3 regions of the Citrobacter rodentium NBRC 105723 genome follow, and region 2 is predicted to be linked to each of the others. Evidence: predicted binding sites of a transcription regulator. Region 2 holds the regulator's gene; each other region holds the start of a gene.
What was found. Region 2 encodes PurR, which represses purine synthesis genes. Its sites were predicted from a motif close to CANGCAAACGTTTGCNTG; they were not measured.
Positions count from the first base shown of each region.

Region 1: the regulator PurR is predicted to act here: its motif matches at 3,211-3,228, upstream of rbsD (D-ribose pyranase).
Region 3: the regulator PurR is predicted to act here: its motif matches at 2,164-2,181, upstream of purE (5-(carboxyamino)imidazole ribonucleotide mutase).

Region 1 is NZ_CP082833.1:1,372,365-1,376,538, reverse strand. Features, by position in the region: gene rbsB (ribose ABC transporter substrate-binding protein RbsB) at 1-269, opposite strand, end outside; gene rbsC (ribose ABC transporter permease) at 294-1,259, opposite strand; gene rbsA (ribose ABC transporter ATP-binding protein RbsA) at 1,265-2,770, opposite strand; gene rbsD (D-ribose pyranase) at 2,778-3,197, opposite strand; gene kup (low affinity potassium transporter Kup) at 3,411-4,174, opposite strand, start outside.
Region 2 is NZ_CP082833.1:4,082,954-4,087,127, forward strand. Features, by position in the region: gene K7R23_RS19395 (MFS transporter) at 1-188, opposite strand, end outside; gene cydH (cytochrome bd-I oxidase subunit CydH) at 354-443, opposite strand; gene purR (HTH-type transcriptional repressor PurR) at 737-1,762, shown strand; gene punR (DNA-binding transcriptional activator PunR) at 1,759-2,691, opposite strand; gene punC (purine nucleoside transporter PunC) at 2,804-4,009, shown strand.
Region 3 is NZ_CP082833.1:4,973,957-4,978,130, forward strand. Features, by position in the region: gene cysS (cysteine--tRNA ligase) at 1-661, opposite strand, end outside; gene ppiB (peptidylprolyl isomerase B) at 836-1,330, shown strand; gene lpxH (UDP-2,3-diacylglucosamine diphosphatase) at 1,333-2,055, shown strand; gene purE (5-(carboxyamino)imidazole ribonucleotide mutase) at 2,252-2,761, shown strand; gene purK (5-(carboxyamino)imidazole ribonucleotide synthase) at 2,758-3,825, shown strand; gene mnmH (tRNA 2-selenouridine(34) synthase MnmH) at 3,922-4,174, shown strand, end outside.

The DNA of each region.
Region 1 (4,174 bases), 2.6 Mb from region 2:
GGATTGATCAGCAGAATTTTGGTGCCGCGTACCGTTAAATCCTGAACGTTAGCCAGCTCTTTCGCCGGGTTGTTCTGGGAATCCAGCACCACCAGGTTGTAACCCAGCTTATCAGCTTCTTTCTGCGCCCCATCTTTCAGGGAAACAAAGAACGGGTTATTGAGCGTGGAGACCACCAGCGCAATGGTATCTTTTGCCATCGCGTTCGCGCTTACGGTGGCGCTTAGCGCAACGGCAGAAACCAGGGTAGCCAGTTTTTTCATGTTCATATTTAAGATGTCCTGTAATCGTTGTTACTGTTTTTTGTTGTCTACCAGTACCGCCAGCAATATCACCACCGCTTTGACGATCATCTGGTAATAGGAGGATACACCTAACAAATTCAATCCATTATTCAGGAAACCAAGAATTAATGCGCCGATCAAGGTCCCGACAATACGTCCCTTACCGCCCGCCAGGCTGGTGCCGCCAAGCACGACGGCCGCGATGGCATCCAGTTCATAACCGGTCCCGGCAGTGGGCTGCGCGGAGGAAAGACGCGCCACCTCAATAATGCCCGCCAGCGACGCCAGCAAACCGCAGAGTGAATAAACAATGACTTTGATTTTACTGACGCTGATGCCGGACAGACGGGTTGCCGCTTCGTTGCCGCCCAGAGCATAAATATAGCGGCCCAGGCGGGTATGGTGCAGCATGTACCACGCCGCCAGGAAGACAATGCCCATAATCCACACCGGCGTTGGCACGCCCAGCGGTCGGCCAATACCAAACCAGCCAAACAGATCGGCATTATCAGTAAAGCCGGTGTTTATCGGGCTGCCGTTGGTGTAGACCATCGTCACGCCGCGCAGCAACAGCATCATCACCAGCGTGGCGATAAACGCCTGCACCCGTCCTTTCGCCACGATAACCCCTGTCACCGCTCCCACCGCGGCGCCCAGCGCCAGCGCGGCTGCCACCGCCACCAGCGCGTTAACTTCAATTCCGACAATTGAAGCGGCAACCGCACCGGTGAGCGCCAGCAGGGAACCGACGGACAGATCGATCCCCGAAGTCAGAATAACCAGCGTCATTCCGACCGCCATGATGGCGTTCACCGATGTCTGTTGAAGAATATTGAACAGGTTATTGACGGTAAAAAAGTTAGGACTCAACGTCGAAACAATCGCGATCAGCACCAGCAGGGCGATAAGCGACTTCTGCTCCATCAGCCACGCTTTGGTGAAATAACGGCGACCAGAAACAGCCTGGGTAGTCATCTTTTTTACTCCTGATTCACGCGATTAAGCTTGCCGACAGCGGCAGCCATCAGAACTTCCTGGGTGGCCTGCTCGCGAGTGAACTCACCGCCGAGATGCCCTTCATGCATGACGATAATGCGATCGCTCATGCCTAATACTTCTGGCATCTCAGAAGAGACCAGAATGATGCTCAGGCCGTCGGCCTTAAACTGGTTGATAAGCTGATAAATTTCTTTTTTCGCCCCGACGTCCACGCCGCGCGTCGGCTCATCAAGGATCAGCACTTCAGGACGGGTCATCAGACCGCGGGCAATCGCCACTTTCTGCTGATTACCGCCGGAAAGCAGGCCAATCGCCTGTTCCATCGACGGCGTTTTCACATTGAACAAGCGGATAAAATCGCTCACCGCCTGCTGTTCATCTTTATGTCTTAGTCCACCACCGGCACGGCTGAAATAGCGCAGGGCGGTCAGCGACATATTCTCTTTTACCGACATACCAAGCACTAAGCCGTCGCGCTTGCGGTCTTCGGAGATATAAACAATTCCGTTCGCCAGGCCGTCCTGCGGCGAACGGGTGACCACCTCGCGTCCGTCGAGGGTCACGTGGCCGCTGGTGCGCGGCAGGGCGCCATACAGCACTTTCATCAGTTCGGTTCGCCCGGCGCCCATCAGGCCGGAAACGCCGAGGATCTCCCCTTTACGCAACGTAAAGGAGACATGATTAACGCCCGGTCCGCACAGGTTATCGACCTTCAGACGAACCTCGCCTGGCGCTTTATCCAGCCGTGGATATTGATCTTCCAGCTTACGCCCCACCATCATTTCAATCAGTGAATCTTCGGTCAGCGAGGCGACTTCACGTTCGGCAATAAACTGCCCGTCACGGAAGACGGTCACATCGTCGCAGATCTCGAAAATCTCTTTCATGCGGTGAGAGATATAGACAATGCCGCGCCCCTGCGATTTCAGTTCGCGAATGACGCGGAACAGGGATTCGGTTTCAGTATCGGTAAGCGCGTCGGTCGGCTCATCCATAATGATGACTTTTGATTCGAAGCTCAGCACCTTGGCGATTTCCACCATCTGCTGATCGCCTATCGACAGATCGCCCAGCAGGCGGTCGCTCTTAAAGCGCAGGTTGAGCTTCGCTAACAGCAGGTCCGCTTCGGCATACATTTTTTTCCAGTCGATTTTGCCAAAGCGGTTCACAAACTCGCGGCCAAGGAAGATATTTTCCGCAATGGTGAGCTGCGGGATCAGGTTCAGTTCCTGGTGGATGATGCCGATCCCGGCTTCCTGAGATGATTTTGGTCCGTTAAAGGTAGTCTCTTTTCCCAGCCACAACAGCGACCCGGCATCGCGGGTATAGATGCCGGTCAGCACTTTCATCATGGTGGATTTACCGGCGCCGTTTTCACCCACCAGCGCCATCACGCGGCCTGCATAAACGTTGAGCGCGGCGCCGGAGAGCGCCTTCACGCCGGGGAACGACTTATCGATGCCTTTGAGTTGCAGTAATGCGTCCATGATGGCCTCAGAAGGTGACGCCGGCACAGAGAATGATATTCGCATACGGGGAACACTCCCCGCTGCGAATTACCGCCTGACTGTCTGCGGTCTGTTGCTTAAATTGTTCGTGCGTGGTGTAACGAATGTCTATGGTATTTCCCTGGCGTTGTTGCAGTTGCTCAATAAAGCTGAGCAACGTTTCGTGGAGTTGCGGATTATGTTGTTTTATTTCCGCCGCAAGAATGGCCGCCTCGACCTGCATTTCACGCGTCACCACCTCCAGTACCTGCATGAACGACGGTACGCCCTGGGTTAACGCCATATCAATACGCGCTGTGCCGTTGGGGATGGGAAGCCCTGCGTCACACACCACCAGCGTATCGGTATGCCCCAGACGGGAGATGACCGATGAGATCTCAGAGTTGAGTACTGCGCCTTTCTTCATTTTTCTGCTCCACCAGCGAAACGTTTCGCTGGCGTCAGTTTAATCTTAAGAGCGCTCAGAAAACCACCATGACGTAGCAGATTTGTGATCGTCGTCGAAACGTTTCGCTAAATGAAATGGAGACTGAAGAAGGTGCCCGGCGGCGCTTCGCTTGCGCGGGCCTACGGGTGTGGTAGGCCGGGTAAGCGTAGCGCCACCCGGCATGTTGAAAGGTTAAATCTCGACCTGAGTACCCAACTCGATGACGCGGTTAGGCGGGATCTCAAACTGGTCCGGCGCGCGCAGCGCGTTACGCTGGAGAATAAGATACAGCTTGCCGCGCAGGCGCAGATACCACGGGCGCTTGCCGATAATTAACGACTCATGCGACATAAAGAAAGACGTCTCCATCATCCGGCAGCTCAGTCCTTCCAGACCGCAGCGATGGAATACCTCTTCCACATTCGGCGTTTCCCGCCAGCCGTAGCTGGCGACAACGCGCCAGAAGGTCGGCGAGAGTTGTTCAATCTGCACGCGGCGAACGTTGTGCACATAGGGCGCATCTTCCGTCCGCAAAGTCAGCAGGATCACCCGCTCATGCAGCACCTTGTTATGCTTCAGGTTGTGCATCAGGGCAAACGGAATGACGTTCAGCGCGCGGGACATATACACGGCGGTGCCCGGCACCCGCACCGGCGGTGATTTTTCCAGCGAGGCGATCATCGCTTCCAGCGAATTACCGTGCTCATGCATACGGCGCAGCAGACGGAAGCGCTCGCTTTTCCAAGTGGTCATGATGGTGAACATTAGCAGACCCAGCGACAGCGGTAGCCAGCCGCCGGACAACAGCTTGTCGAGGTTGGCGGAAAACAACGGAACATCGATGCACAGGAAAGCCACCAGAATCAGCGCCACGAAGTACTTATTCCAGTGCCAGTTTTTACGCGCCACGGTAGTGGAAAGAATGGTGGTCAGCACCATCGTACCGGTGACGGCAA
Region 2 (4,174 bases):
AGCAGCGTCATGAGCGGCGCGCCGACCATCACCCCAACGGCGTAAGCGCTGATCAGCATCCCTGCTGCGGGTATCGACACATCGACGCCGCGGGCAATAACCGGCAATAAGCCCATTGGAGAGAATTCAGTCGTACCGATACCGAATGCGCCAATGGCCAGCGCCAGTAAGGGATAATTTATTTTCATACGGTAATGACTCCGCCTGTCCGCGTTTATTCGCGATGCTAAGGAAAGTCAAAAGTATGATGCTAATCACAAAAAAAGAGAAGTTTACAATTTTACAAAAGACTTTTGCAAAACCGATAACAATAGCGGCGAGCGTGAGGGAGCAACCGCCCCCTCAGCGATGAATCAGTGCAGCGCTGCGGTTAAACCACCCGCAACAATCAGGGCCAGAACAATAAACGTGGTGATTAATGAAAATTTCAGATCGGTGCTCATCAAGTTTTCTCCTTTTTATACCCACACAAAAAGTGATATAGCGCATTTTTGCACACTTGACGGTAAAAATCTCCCATGTTTTAGAGTGATATCTGTTTTTAACACTTCCCCTTTTCGTTAAGATCAGCCAAAATTCGACGCTTACTTGTTTAGCGTACCGGCCATTGACCCCTTCCTGACGTTCCGTGTCGTTTTCCCGGCGTGCCGCAACCCTGATGTTGCGATCGGGGTGTGTAAAGGCAAACGATTACTTAGCGTATTTAATGTTCAGGCAGGGTCTGGAGTGAGATGTAATGGCAACCATTAAAGATGTAGCGAAGCGAGCAAACGTTTCCACTACAACCGTATCACACGTAATCAATAAAACGCGTTTCGTTGCAGAGGAAACGCGTAACGCGGTGTGGGCGGCAATCAAAGAATTGCACTATTCCCCCAGCGCCGTTGCCCGCAGCCTGAAGGTGAATCACACCAAATCCATTGGCCTGCTGGCGACCAGCAGCGAAGCCGCGTATTTTGCCGAAATTATTGAAGCGGTGGAAAAAAACTGCTTCCAGAAAGGCTACACCCTGATCCTCGGCAACGCCTGGAACAACCTGGAAAAACAGCGCGCCTATCTGTCGATGATGGCGCAGAAGCGCGTCGACGGTCTGCTGGTGATGTGCTCTGAGTATCCCGATCCCCTGCTCGCAATGCTGGAGGAGTATCGCCATATCCCTATGGTGGTGATGGACTGGGGCGAAGCGAAAGCCGACTTTACCGACTCGGTGATCGATAACGCCTTTGAGGGCGGTTATATGGCGGGTCGCTACCTGGTGGAGCGCGGACATCGTGAAATCGGCGTAATTCCGGGTCCGCTGGAGCGCAACACCGGCGCGGGCCGCCTGGCCGGCTTTATGAAAGCGATGGAAGAGGCGCTGATTAAAGTGCCGGAAAACTGGATTGTGCAGGGCGATTTTGAACCCGAGTCCGGCTATCGCGCCATGCAGCAGATCCTGTCGCAGTCGCATCGCCCGACGGCAGTATTTTGCGGCGGCGACATCATGGCAATGGGTGCGCTCTGCGCCGCTGACGAAATGGGCCTGCGCGTTCCGCAGGATGTGTCGCTGATTGGCTATGACAACGTGCGCAACGCCCGCTTCTTTACCCCGGCATTGACCACTATCCACCAGCCAAAAGATTCGCTGGGTGAAACGGCCTTTAATATGCTGCTGGACCGCATCGTCAACAAGCGTGAGGAGTCGCAGTCAATAGAGGTGCATCCGCGCCTGATTGAGCGTCGTTCGGTGGCCGACGGCCCGTTCCGCGACTATCGCCGCTAAGCCTTCTCTGCGGGCGTCTCATCAGGCTCCCGCAGCCACTCCCGGTTCAGCGTTTCGCTGTCTCCCAGATATTCCAGCAGCCACGCCAGCGCGGGCGACATATCATTTTGCTGCCAGGTCAGACAGCAGGCGGCGTCCGGGAAGGGATTTTCCAGCTCAAGCGCCACCCATCGTCCCGCGTTAAGATGCGGTTTGGCAAAGTGGGTCGGCACCATGCCGATACAGAGTCCGGCACTGATGCAGGTGGCGGACGAATCCCAGTCCGGCACCACCACCCGCCTCTGATTGTCCAGCAGCCACGTTACCCGTTTAGGCAAATTGCGCGAGGTATCTTCCAGCACCAGCGAGGGCCAGTTTCGCAGCGTGTCATCGCTTATCGGTCCAGCCATCGCCGCCAGGGGGTGATGGCTGGCGACCACGCAGCTCCAGCTCAGCATCCCCATATCCCGAAAGGCGTAGCGTCCCCCTACCGGAATGGCGCGGGTCGCGCCGATGGCGAGTTCCACCCTGCCGTCAGAGAGCGCATCCCAGACGCCGTTAAAGACCTCCTGAAACACCAGCAGCTCCACATCGTCGAAGTGGCGATAGAAATCGACGATCATCTGCCCGGTGCGCTCAGGCCGAACAATATTGTCCACCGCGATCGGCAACTGCCCGCGCCAGCCGTTAGCAATTTGCTGACACTGCCGACGGGTGTCCTGCATTTTTTTGATAACAGAACGCCCTTCTTTTAAAAACCATACGCCGGCAGGCGTCAGCGCCACATCCCGGTGCCGCCGCTCAAACAGCGGCACCGCCAGCCACTCTTCCAGTTGACGTACCGTATAGCTTACCGCCGAAGGCACCCGGTGCAACTCTTGCGCTGCCGAACTGAAACTCCCGTTGCGCGCCACCGCATCCACCACTTCCAGCGCGTATTCTGACCACATAATCTGCCTGCAAAATTTTTGAACGCAATAAGCAAATATTACCGTTTCACAAGGTAAAAGACACTCCCTACACTCTGCGCCAGAGTTTTTCATTAAAAATAAGAGAACAACTATGCAACCAGGAAAAGGGTTTTTAGTCTGGCTGGCGGGCCTTAGCGTGCTGGGATTTCTGGCAACGGATATGTATCTCCCTGCCTTCGCCGCCATTCAGAGTGACCTGCAAACGTCCGCTTCCGCGGTCAGCGCCAGCCTCAGTCTGTTTTTGGCCGGCTTTGCCGTGGCGCAGCTGCTGTGGGGACCGCTTTCCGATCGCTATGGACGTAAACCGGTACTGCTGTTGGGATTAGCTATTTTCGCTCTTGGCAGTCTGGGGATGCTGTGGGTGGAGAGCGCCGCCGCCTTACTGGCGCTGCGCTTTATTCAGGCGGTGGGGGTTTGCGCCGCATCCGTTATCTGGCAGGCGCTGGTGACGGATTATTATCCGTCGCAAAAAATTAACCGCATTTTCGCCACCATCATGCCGCTGGTGGGGCTCTCCCCTGCGCTGGCGCCGCTGCTGGGCAGCTGGATCCTCACCCACTTTAGCTGGCAGGCGATTTTCGCCACTCTGTTTGCTATCACGCTGGTGCTAATGCTGCCTGCTCTGCGTCTCAGGCCAGCGCAAAAAGCGCGCAGTGACAGCGAACATAAACTGACTTTCGCCACGTTACTGCGCACCAGGAGCTATCGCGGGAACGTGCTGATCTACGCCGCCTGTTCCGCCAGCTTTTTTGCCTGGCTTACCGGCTCGCCGTTTATCCTTAACGCGATGGGCTATACCCCGGCCATCATCGGCCTGAGCTATGTTCCTCAGACCATCGCGTTTCTCATTGGCGGGTATGGCTGTCGCGCTGCGCTGCAAAAATGGCAGGGGCAACAAATGCTGCCGTGGCTGCTGGCGCTCTACGCCCTGAGCGTCATCGCCACATGGGGGGCAAGCTTCCTCAGTCACGTCACGCTGACGGAGATTCTTATCCCCTTCTGCGTGATGGCAATCGCCAACGGCGCGATCTACCCGATTGTGGTCGCCCAGGCGTTACGTCCGTTCCCGCAGGCCACCGGGCGCGCAGCGGCTTTACAGAACACGTTGCAGCTGGGTCTGTGCTTTCTTGCAAGCCTCGTCGTCTCCGGGCTAATCAGCACGCCGCTACTGACCACCACCAGCGTAATGCTGACAACGGTACTGCTGGCTTTGCTGGGTTACAAAATGCAATCTCAGCCACGCGTTGCCAGACAATCGCATGACAGCGACGGGATTGCTCATGGGGAAACGCATTGATATACCAACTCAACCTAATCAATTAGTTCGCTAACAATTTTTGGTTGTATGATTGGTTTTTGAGGCCTATACTCAATTCCAGTTAGTAAAAATACGATAATAATTATGTGTTAACGGGAACCGGAGCGTTCCCGCTTCCCCACGGATGGCCTTTCGGCAAGGGTT
Region 3 (4,174 bases), 890 kb from region 2:
AGTGGTTACCCAGCTGTTTGCAGTTCATTGCGGAACATTCTATGTGCCAGCCAGGGCGTCCCGCGCCCCACGGCGATGGCCAGCTCGGCTCGCCCTCTTTGGACATCTTCCACAGGACAAAGTCCATCGGGTTGCGCTTGACGTCAACCACATCCACGCGCGCGCCGGCCTGCAACTGGTCCAGATCCTGACGGGACAGCTGTCCATAGCTCGGGTCGGTCGGCACGTCGAACATCACGTCGCCGTTGTCCGCCACGTAGGCGTGGCCTTTGGCAATCAGTTGCTCAGTAATTTCAATAATTTCGGCGATATGGTGCGTGGCGCGCGGCTCCATGTCCGGGCGCAGAATATTCAGCGCATCAAAATCTTTGTGCATTTCGGCGATCATACGATCCACCAGGGCCACAAAGCTTTCGCCATTTTCATTCGCACGTTTGATGATTTTGTCATCAATATCGGTAATGTTACGCACGTACTTCAGCTTATAGCCGAGAAAACGCAGGTAGCGCGCCACCACATCAAACGCGACAAAGGTGCGTCCGTGACCAATGTGACAGAGATCGTAAACGGTAATGCCACACACGTACATGCCGACTTCCCCGGCATGAATAGGTTTGAATTCCTCTTTTTGGCGCGTCAGTGTATTAAAAATTTTTAACATTGAAGATTCCGTGTAAGACGTGTGTGGATCGTAAAGTCCGTATAATACCTATAATTGTCAGCAGGGTCAGCACACTTTGCAAGGTGATCACAGCGTGAGCTTATGCTATAACACACCCCTAACTCTGACCCTTGACCGGGTTAAAGCACCACTCTATCGGAACAGGATGCAAAAATGGTTACTTTCCACACTAATCACGGCGATATCGTAATCAAAACTTTTGATGATAAAGCGCCTGAAACGGTTAAAAACTTCCTGGACTACTGCCGCGAAGGTTTTTACAACAACACCATTTTCCACCGTGTGATTAACGGCTTTATGATTCAGGGCGGCGGTTTCGAACCTGGCATGAAGCAGAAAGCGACGAAAGAAGCGATCAAAAACGAAGCGAATAACGGTCTGAAAAACACCCGTGGCACGCTGGCAATGGCGCGTACTCAGGCTCCACACTCGGCAACCGCGCAGTTCTTCATTAACGTTGTCGACAACGACTTCCTGAACTTCTCCGGCGAAAGCATGCAAGGCTGGGGCTACTGCGTATTCGCTGAAGTGGTTGAAGGCATGGACGTGGTAGACAAAATCAAAGGCGTCGCCACCGGCCGCAGCGGTATGCATCAGGACGTACCGAAAGAAGACGTGATCATCGAAAACGTGACCGTCAGCGAGTAATCGTGGCGACACTGTTTATCGCAGATCTTCATCTCTGCGCGGAAGAACCGGCGATCGTCGCCGGTTTTCTGCGTTTTTTAGCCGATGATGCTCGTCAGGCCGACGCGCTGTACATTCTCGGCGATCTGTTTGAAGCCTGGATCGGCGATGACGATACTCCCCCCCTGCACCGGCAAATCGCCGCGGCGATTAGCGCACTGGTTGACGCAGGCGTTCCCTGCTTTTTTATTCACGGCAACCGCGATTTTCTGCTCGGTAAACGCTTCGCACGCGAAAGCGGCATGACTCTGCTGCCGGAGGAGAAAGTGCTCACGCTGTATGGTCGCCAGATACTGATTATGCACGGCGATACCCTGTGCACCGACGATCGCGGCTATCAGGCGTTTCGGGCAAAAGTTCACCAGCGCTGGCTACAAACCCTGTTTCTCTCCCTGCCGCTGTTTCTCCGTAAGCGGGTAGCCGCAAAAATGCGTGCGGGCAGCAAGGCCGCCAACAGCAGTAAATCGCTGGCGATCATGGACGTTAACCAACGTGCAGTTGTCGCGGTCATGGAAAAACATCAGGTTCAGTGGCTGATCCACGGTCATACCCATCGCCCGGCGGTCCATGAACTTACCGCGAACGGCCAGCCCGCATTCCGCGTGGTGCTGGGCGCCTGGCACAGCGAAGGCTCAATGGTTAAAGTCACGCCGGAAGCGGTTGAGCTGATCCCCTTCCCGTTTTAACTGCTAAAAACAGCCTTTCGTCTTTACGCCAAATGCTTCGCGATGCATCAGAGCAGCAGACCGGTGATTTCCCTGAAGATGAGCCAGCCTGAAGAATGAAGCATTAAGCGCGCAATCGTTTTCCTTGCCCTTTTTCCATGCTATTCTCTGTGGCCTCAAAAGTTGAGTGTCCCGCACCACAGGAGTTTTCAGACGCATGTCTTCCCGCAATAACCCGGCGCGTGTCGCCATCGTGATGGGGTCCAAAAGCGACTGGGCTACCATGCAGTTCGCCGCCGAAATCTTCGACATACTGAACGTCCCGCACCACACAGAGGTGGTCTCCGCGCATCGCACGCCTGATAAGCTGTTCAGCTTCGCCGAAAGTGCGGAAGAAAACGGCTATCAAGTGATTATCGCCGGTGCCGGCGGCGCGGCGCATCTTCCGGGTATGATTGCAGCGAAAACGCTGGTGCCGGTGCTGGGCGTACCGGTACAAAGCGCGGCGCTGAGCGGCGTCGACAGTCTTTACTCCATCGTGCAGATGCCGCGCGGTATTCCGGTCGGAACGCTGGCGATTGGTAAAGCGGGTGCGGCGAACGCGGCGCTGCTGGCAGCGCAAATTCTGGCGACCCACGACAAAGAGCTGCATCAGCGGCTGAGCGCCTGGCGTAAAGCGCAAACGGATGAGGTGCTTGAGAACCCGGATCCGCGAGGTGGCGCATGAAACAGGTTTGCGTACTGGGCAACGGACAGCTGGGGCGGATGCTGCGCCAGGCTGGCGAACCGCTGGGCATTGCCGTCTGGCCGGTCGGGCTGGACGCGGAGCCTGCCGCGGTGCCGTTCCGGCAAAGCGTCATTACCGCTGAAATTGAACGCTGGCCGGAAACGGCGCTGACCCGCGAACTGGCGCAGCACCCGGCTTTCGTTAACCGCGACGTGTTCCCGATTATTGCCGATCGTCTGACGCAAAAACAGCTGTTCGATAAGCTCAGCCTGGCGACCGCGCCGTGGCAGCTGCTGGCGGACAGCAGTGAATGGCCTGCGATATTTGCGCGGCTGGGCGAACTGGCGATCGTTAAACGTCGCGTCGGCGGCTACGATGGCCGCGGCCAGTGGCGTCTGCGCGCCGCTGATACCGACCCGCTTCCGGCGGACTGCTATGGCGAGTGTATCATTGAGCAGGGCATTAATTTCTCTGCGGAGGTGTCGCTGGTAGGCGCGCGCGCCTTTGACGGCAGCACGGTGTTCTACCCGCTGACGCATAATCTGCATCAGGAAGGCATACTGCGCACCAGCGTTGCCTTCCCGCAGGCTAATGCAAAGCAGCAGGCGCAGGCGGAATCAATGCTGTCGGCGATTATGCATGAGCTGAATTACGTCGGCGTGATGGCGATGGAGTGCTTTGTCACCCCGGAAGGGCTGCTTATCAACGAACTGGCGCCGCGCGTACACAACAGCGGCCACTGGACGCAGAACGGCGCCAGCATCAGCCAGTTTGAACTGCATCTGCGGGCGATTACCGGCCTGCCGCTGCCGCCCCCGGTCGTCAACAGCCCGTCGGTGATGGTGAATCTGATTGGCAGCGATCTCAACTACGACTGGCTGAAGCTGCCGCTGGTGCATCTGCACTGGTACGACAAAGAGGTGCGTCCGGGCCGTAAAGTAGGTCACCTGAACCTGACCGACAGCGACACCGCGCGTCTGAGCGCGACGCTGGAAGCTCTCGCCCCGCTGCTACCGCCGGAATACGCCAGCGGTATCGCCTGGGCGCAAAGCCAGCTGCAATAAAACAATTCGTGCCAGGGGGAAGGATCTTCCTTCCCCGTTCCCGCCCTCAGCGCGTAAAATCCCTTCCATTGCGGTTTTGTATTTTCAGGATTTCACATGAACGATGGTACGGACTATCGCGCGCTGCTTAGCGCCGATACGCCCTTAATTGATGTCCGCGCGCTGGTTGAATTTCAGCAGGGCGCGATGCCCGGCGCAATCAATTTACCGCTGATGAACGATGAGGAGCGCGCCGCCGTCGGCACCTGCTACAAACGTCAGGGTCCGGAGGCTGCTCTGGCGCTGGGTCATCAGCTGGTTTGCGGCGACATACGCCAGCAGCGTCTGGAGGCCTGGATTGCGGCATGTC